Regions from separate parts of the Peribacillus sp. NPDC096447 genome, predicted to be linked through region 2. Evidence: riboswitches for the same ligand, from Rfam matches in the RefSeq annotation. Region 2 holds a riboswitch; each other region holds the start of a gene.

The links. A riboswitch is a leader RNA that binds a small molecule or an ion and turns the genes downstream of it on or off. The one in region 2 is predicted to bind thiamine pyrophosphate.
Region 1: another riboswitch for thiamine pyrophosphate. It lies ahead of thiC (phosphomethylpyrimidine synthase ThiC); the one in region 2 lies ahead of ACIQZD_RS03980 (ABC transporter substrate-binding protein).
Region 3: another riboswitch for thiamine pyrophosphate. It lies ahead of tenA (thiaminase II); the one in region 2 lies ahead of ACIQZD_RS03980 (ABC transporter substrate-binding protein).

The regions. Positions count from the first base shown of each region.
Region 1 is NZ_JBIWEV010000001.1:1,343,890-1,346,157, reverse strand. It holds gene ACIQZD_RS06660 (HAD family hydrolase) at 1-558, shown strand, start outside; TPP riboswitch at 674-788, shown strand; gene thiC (phosphomethylpyrimidine synthase ThiC) at 924-2,268, shown strand, end outside.
Region 2 is NZ_JBIWEV010000001.1:798,702-800,969, reverse strand. It holds gene ACIQZD_RS03985 (protein-glutamine gamma-glutamyltransferase) at 1-423, opposite strand, end outside; TPP riboswitch at 726-835, shown strand; gene ACIQZD_RS03980 (ABC transporter substrate-binding protein) at 970-1,965, shown strand; gene ACIQZD_RS03975 (thiamine-binding protein) at 1,977-2,261, shown strand; gene ACIQZD_RS03970 (ABC transporter permease) at 2,258-2,268, shown strand, end outside.
Region 3 is NZ_JBIWEV010000002.1:380,274-382,541, reverse strand. It holds gene thiW (energy coupling factor transporter S component ThiW) at 1-148, opposite strand, end outside; gene tenA (thiaminase II) at 164-853, opposite strand; TPP riboswitch at 943-1,049, opposite strand; SAM riboswitch class I at 1,207-1,311, shown strand; gene ACIQZD_RS08735 (Fur-regulated basic protein FbpA) at 1,487-1,675, shown strand; gene ACIQZD_RS08730 (Spo0E family sporulation regulatory protein-aspartic acid phosphatase) at 1,928-2,122, shown strand; gene ACIQZD_RS08725 (GNAT family N-acetyltransferase) at 2,191-2,268, opposite strand, start outside.

The DNA of each region.
Region 1 (2,268 bases), 550 kb from region 2:
TTTCAGGATGATCATGATGAATTCCGGAAGATGGCCGGGATTGCACCGGCTTATCGGAAAGAAGCGTGGACGAGAGGGTTATTGGCATTAGGGATCGATGACCCGGAATTTGGGATTGAACTGGCAGAACGTTTCCCTGCGGAGAGACGCAAAAAGCCATTTATCTATGAAGAAACATTCCGTGTTCTGGATGAATTAAAAGGGATGTATAAATTGCTATTGCTTACGAACGGATCTCCTGAGCTGCAAAATACCAAACTTGAAATTACTCCTGAACTGGTTCCTTATTTCGACCAAATCGTGATATCAGGTGCATTTGGAAGAGGTAAACCGGATGCCTCCATTTTTGAGCATGCTTTGGAAATCATGGAGCTTGATAAGGATGAAGTATTGATGGTCGGCGATAATTTAATGACCGATATCCTTGGAGCATCACGAGTAGGTATAAAGTCGGTTTGGATAAATCGCCATGATAAGGAACGGAATGAAGTGATTCCAACCTATGAAATCAAGCATTTAGAGGAGCTTTACCCAATCCTTGAGAGCCTGGGGAATTAATTAACAATCCTCTCCAAACAACAAATTTTGGAGAGTTGTAATGAAAATATTAGGTCTTTCAAATTATTTACAGAATGAAAAGGGTGATATATAGTTACCCTGTAATCAATTAAATTATTCAGACTAGGGGTGTCCAATAAAAGTTGGGCTGAGAGAGAAGCGCTTAATCTTCTTAACCCTCAGGACCTGATCTGGTTCATACCAGCGTGGGGAAGTTAGAATCTACTAAACAATGACTTTTCAATTGGTCATTTCTGTAGTCATACTAACGTTAGCCAGGTCTTAAATATGAGATCTGGCTTTTTCGTGCGAAATGGATTGGATTTTGTCCTTTTTAAATGAACTTAAAAAGGAGAAATGAAATCATGATGAGTAATTCTGTAAATGACATGAACGTTTCAATTATGTCCAGTTTTGCCGGGAGTAAAAAAGTGTATGTTGAGGGATCTAGACCCGATATTAAAGTACCTATGCGTGAAATTAAGCTAAGTCCGACTACAGGGTCATTCGGCGAAGAGGAAAATCCGCCTTTGCGAGTTTATGACACAAGCGGTTTTTATACGGATTCAGATTATCCCATTGATATTCGTAAAGGTCTTGCCCCGATTAGACGAAACTGGGTTCTGGAACGGGAGGATGTTGAAGAGTATGATGGCCGTGAAATAAAGCCTGAAGATAACGGGTATAAAAAAGTTGAGTCACAATCCAACGCCGAAATTTTTCCGGGATTGAAAAGAAAACCATTACGTGCAGTGAAAGGGCAAAACGTAACCCAGCTCCATTATGCCCGTAAAGGTATCATTACTCCAGAAATGGAGTTCATTTCGATCAGGGAAAATGTAGCCCCTGAGTTTGTAAGAGAAGAGGTAGCTAGCGGGCGGGCTATCATTCCGGCAAATATTAACCATCCTGAAAGTGAGCCAATGATCATCGGACGTAATTTTCATGTGAAAATAAATGCAAATATTGGGAATTCCGCTGTTAGTTCATCGATTGAAGCTGAAGTGGAGAAAATGACTTGGGCTACACGTTGGGGTGCAGACAACATAATGGATCTTTCCACAGGAAAGAATATTCACACGACCAGGGAATGGATTATCAGGAATTCACCTGTGCCAGTTGGGACGGTTCCGATATATCAAGCATTGGAAAAAGTGAATGGAGTCGCGGAAGATTTAAATTGGGAAGTTTTCCGGGATACATTAATCGAGCAGGCTGAGCAAGGTGTCGATTACTTCACCATACACGCCGGTGTGCTTTTGCGATACATTCCCATGACAGCAAAGCGAGTTACGGGAATCGTTTCCCGAGGGGGCTCCATCATGGCACAATGGTGCTTGGCGCACCACCAAGAAAGTTTTCTCTATACTCACTTTGAAGAGATTTGTGAAATAATGAAGGCGTATGATGTCTCTTTCTCTTTAGGTGACGGCCTCCGTCCGGGCTCCATTGCAGATGCAAACGATGAGGCTCAATTTGCTGAATTGGAAACACTTGGGGAACTGACGAAGATTGCTTGGAAGCACGATGTTCAAGTCATGGTGGAGGGACCCGGTCACGTACCGATGCATTTGATTAAAGAAAATATGGATAAGCAGCTGGAGGTCTGTCAAGAAGCACCATTCTATACCCTGGGACCATTGACAACGGATATAGCTCCTGGATACGATCATATCACTTCTGCGATTGGTGCTGCCATGATTGGATGGT
Region 2 (2,268 bases):
AAAAAGATAGTCGAAATTCCTAGGTCCGATTAAATCCAAAATCGCCTTTAAAAAAGTGACGACTATTGCTGTCCCGCATTCGAAAGCATAAAGCCTTCCATTCATGAAAATGTCCAGAAGTGCAGCATGAGGGAAAATCCCTGGCTGAAGAGTAAAGGTGCCACCCTTTGAAAGGCGCCAATATTGTTCATTGGATTGCGATTCCTCAAGTGTGGAAAATTCTGCATCACTCTTATCCAACGCAATAGCTGCCTCAATGACTCGGTGCCTCAGCTGCATATCGAAATTAAACTCACCAAAGTTCCGGTATTCAAGAACGTTAGAATCTCCCGCCAAACATTGGAGAATTTCAAGTGATTTAGCAGATGCTATTCCTGGTTGGATTTGACTGACATCTAACCATTTGTGATTAATCTTTATCATGATCATATCCACCTTTTGCTTATTAAATTAACGGTTTATAAAACCAGTAAACATAAATGTCTACATGTAATGCTCATTATATGAACGCCTGCAAAGAAATGACTATTTGCCACCGTTGCATCCAAGAATGATTGGAATGGTAAGAGGCAGAATTACCTTGCTTTCAATGATTTTCGTTCCTAAAGATGTTTTGCTAGATATCCTTAAGAGCAAGGAATACCTTTCCAATTAGTGAGAAGAAGCAAATTAGTATTCCCTTTTCCCTATGAATTGATATAATGAGAGAGAAAAGTTCATATGTGCGAGAAATGTAGGGGGGCCAGTACTGCTGGCTGAGATTGCATCCTTTAGATGCTGACTCTTTGAACCTGATCTGGATGATGCCAGCGGAGGGAACATATTATTACTGATTTTCTGTTTTGTATGTTAACGTCCGAATTCATCTTCGGGCGTTTTTTGCTTTTTTATCCAGTATTTGAATAGACCCTGGAGTCCCATTATGGTTCCGGCATATGGATCTTATATGATGTATAGGAGGATAATAACTTGAATAAATTCTTACCACTGTTAACTTCGTTGTTCCTTTTGGCTGGATGTGGTGCAGGCGGAACTAATGAAAAAGAAGAAGCATCCAAAAATGAAGAATTAAAAAAGGTATCGGTCGTTCTCGATTGGACACCGAATACAAACCATACAGGATTGTATGTTGCCAAGGAAAAAGGTTATTTTAAAGAGCAAGGTCTTGATGTGGAAATTATCATGCCAGGTGAAGCTGGAGCGGATAAGCTTGTCGCTTCAGGAAAATCTGAATTTGGCGTGAGCTACCAGGAGGGCATAACACAGGCCCGCGTGCAGGGCGTGCCAATTGTTTCGGTTGCTGCCGTCATCCAGCATAATACCTCTGGATTCGCTTCCCCTGAGGCAAAGAATATAAAAACTCCCAAGGATTTTGAAGGGAAAACGTATGGTGGCTGGGGGTCTCCGGTTGAAAAGGCCATTATTGATTCACTAATGAAAAAAGAAAATGCGGATGTAAATAAAGTGGATATAGTCAATACAGGAGACATGGACTTTTTCACTTCGGTTAAAAGGGATATAGATTTTGCCTGGATTTATTATGGATGGACAGGCATTGAGGCTGAGTTGCGAAATGAAAAGCTTAATATGGTTTACTTAACCGAATACTCTGATAAGCTTGATTACTATACGCCTGTTTTGACTACAAATGAAAAGATGATAAAAGAAGATCCCGAAACTGTTAAAGCATTCGTTCATGCAGCATCGAAAGGGTACCAGTTTGCGATTAAGAATCCTGCTGATGCAGCAGACATGTTAATTAAGTCTGCGCCGGATCTTGATGCAAAACTAGTTAAGAAAAGCCAGGAGTGGCTTGCAGCCAAGTATCAGGATGATGCTCCGCGTTGGGGTGAACAAAAACTGGAAATCTGGAAGAATTACAGTGATTGGATGACTGAAAACAAACTTCTTGAAGGTGATTTCGATCCTGAAAAGGCATTTACCAATGAATTTTTACCAAAATAGGAGGAAATACAATGGCCAATTCATTAATTAGTATACAAATTATTCCTAAAGGGGAAAATGTCATCCCTATGGTCGATGAAGCAATCAAGATCATTGAAGAATCTGGTGTCAAGTATGAGGTTCACCCGCTTGAAACGACAATGGAGGGCGAGCTTTCCGAACTTTTTGCCGTGATAGAAAAAATGAATGTAAGAATGATTGAAATAGGATCGCCGAATGTCATTTCGCAAGTGAAAATATTATATCAGCCAAGCGGGATTACGATGGATACGTTAACGGAGAAATATCGGGCATGATCGGAAG
Region 3 (2,268 bases), on a different contig from region 2:
GCCCCAATAGAACGGCCGTGAGGACATTCGCCAGATGCTGAATAGGGAAGACCTTTGCAAATCCTGCAGGGATGAAAATAAATGAACTGGTCAGCGTCGTTATAGCCGTGATCATGGCAGTCAACGTCAGTTTCTTGATAGGATTCATCATCATGTCTGCGACCTACAGCGGCCAATCCTGCTCATTTTGAACCATATCCCAGAATAAATATTCATATCGGGAAGTAACCAAAAAGTGCTTTTCTAATCTAAGAAGTTCCTTTTCTGGCATGCCTTCCGTCAATTCTTCCAACAATGCGATCAGCCACTTGTGTGCTTCCCCGAATTCAGGTGATGAATAGGACCTTATCCAATCTGCGTAGCGATTGTTTTCCAATGCTGCTCCATTTTGTTCTTTTAATAGCAAACCGATTTCATAATAATCCCAAGCGCAGGGCAGGAGACAGGCGATCAAGTCTGCCAAAGTCCCATGCTGAGCTGCATTTAGCATGTAACCTGTATAGGCTAGAGTGGTGGGAGTAGGTTCTGTATCTTCCAATTCCTTGGAACTGATCCCGAATTCGGAAGCATACTGCCGATGGATATCCATTTCCACTTGAAGGGTTTCATTTAAAATACTCGCAAACTTTGCCATGGTTTCGATGTTATGAGCTTTGATGACACCTAAAGCAAAGAGCTTGGAATAATCCATGAGATAGATATAGTCCTGCTTCAGGTAATAGGCAAATTTCTTTTCAGAAAGCGTACCGTTTCCAATTGCCTGGACAAAGGGATGTGAATGGTTCCTTTTCCAAATCTCTTTTGCCCGTGCATGAAGTCTATCACTGAATGTTTCTGTTTTAATATTCTCCATTGTTCATCCTCCTTTAGAATGGTTCCCCTTAATAATGAAAAACCCCGCTCCTGAATACGGAACGGGGTAGATGGATATAGTCTGTAAATGGACGATATCATCCACTTCCCTCCGCCGGTATGAGCCGGTTCAGGTTCAAAGGGTCCGGAACTATTTCCATCTCAGTCTTAAAAAAAAGACTCCCCTAGTGGTGTGAATTGTATGTAATTACTGACATCATATCAGAAAGACAAGAAAATGCAACCCGTATTTGAAGAGGGAGCACTTTATGTCCAGGAAAAAAGGGAGAACCAGGTAATTGACTTTTGATGATTATTAGGATAGAATCATTTCTACAACATTTATATATCGAATTCTTATCCAGAGAGGTGGAGGGACTTGGCCCAAAGAAACCTCGGCAGCGGACCCGTTTTGGGAACTGTGCTAAATCCAACAAGCATATGCTTGGAAGATAAGAAGAGCCGCACGGATACTGTCAGCCTCTTCTTGAATTAGAAGGGGCTTTTATTTTTGGGAAATAACGTTTAGTGACATAATAGAAAAGGTATATATAATTTGGTGAAAATCAAATAAGTTGATAAAGTTAGCTAACTAGAAGCAGGCTCTAGGATGACTAGGAAAGGAGCCATTTACATGGCAGAATTATTTAAGAGGATTGAACAGAGGAAGGCAAAGCTCATTGAAGAGCTATTGGCCAATGGAGTATACAAAACCTCTGATGAAAGGCACCTTTATGATGCCCCATTAAAAGTGCTTGAAGATGAATATAAGATTGTTATAAATAGACCTAATAACGAGTCACCTTCTGAATGGATGACATAGTAAGCGATGGACTATATTTTGGGTTCTTGGATAAGGGATATGATGTAAGCATTCACAGTCTACACTAGTGGATGCTTTTTTGCGTTTAATAGGAAATGACATAAAATATACATAATTAAAGAATGAAGTAGGTGTTTTGTCACATTTAACCTATAAAATAACACATTTTATTTCTGAAAAATAGTTGATTTTAACTAGTAGTTTCATTATGATGAAAGTGTAAAAAAATTGAATAAATGGGAGGTGACATATATGCCTTGCCGTAAGGTAACTATAGAAAGGGTAGAAGAAAAGAGACAGGAAATGATCAAATTGGCAGCAAGTTATGGCTTAACAAGTCTGCTAACTGTTCAAGCCAGTCAAGAATTGGATACACTATTAAATGCGTTAGCAAGAAAAAGAGAGTCTGAATATTATTCCCTCCAAAAAGCATATAGGTATTTTTAAATTAGCCAAATCGACCTGTATTAATTTGAAAAAGCTACTGCTCAAGGCAATAGCTCTAAAGAATAAAATTAAATATCGACACGTTTACCAAGAATGATCAAATCCCGCTCAATGCCATCCAGCTCGGCAACTTGAGGTAAATGTGC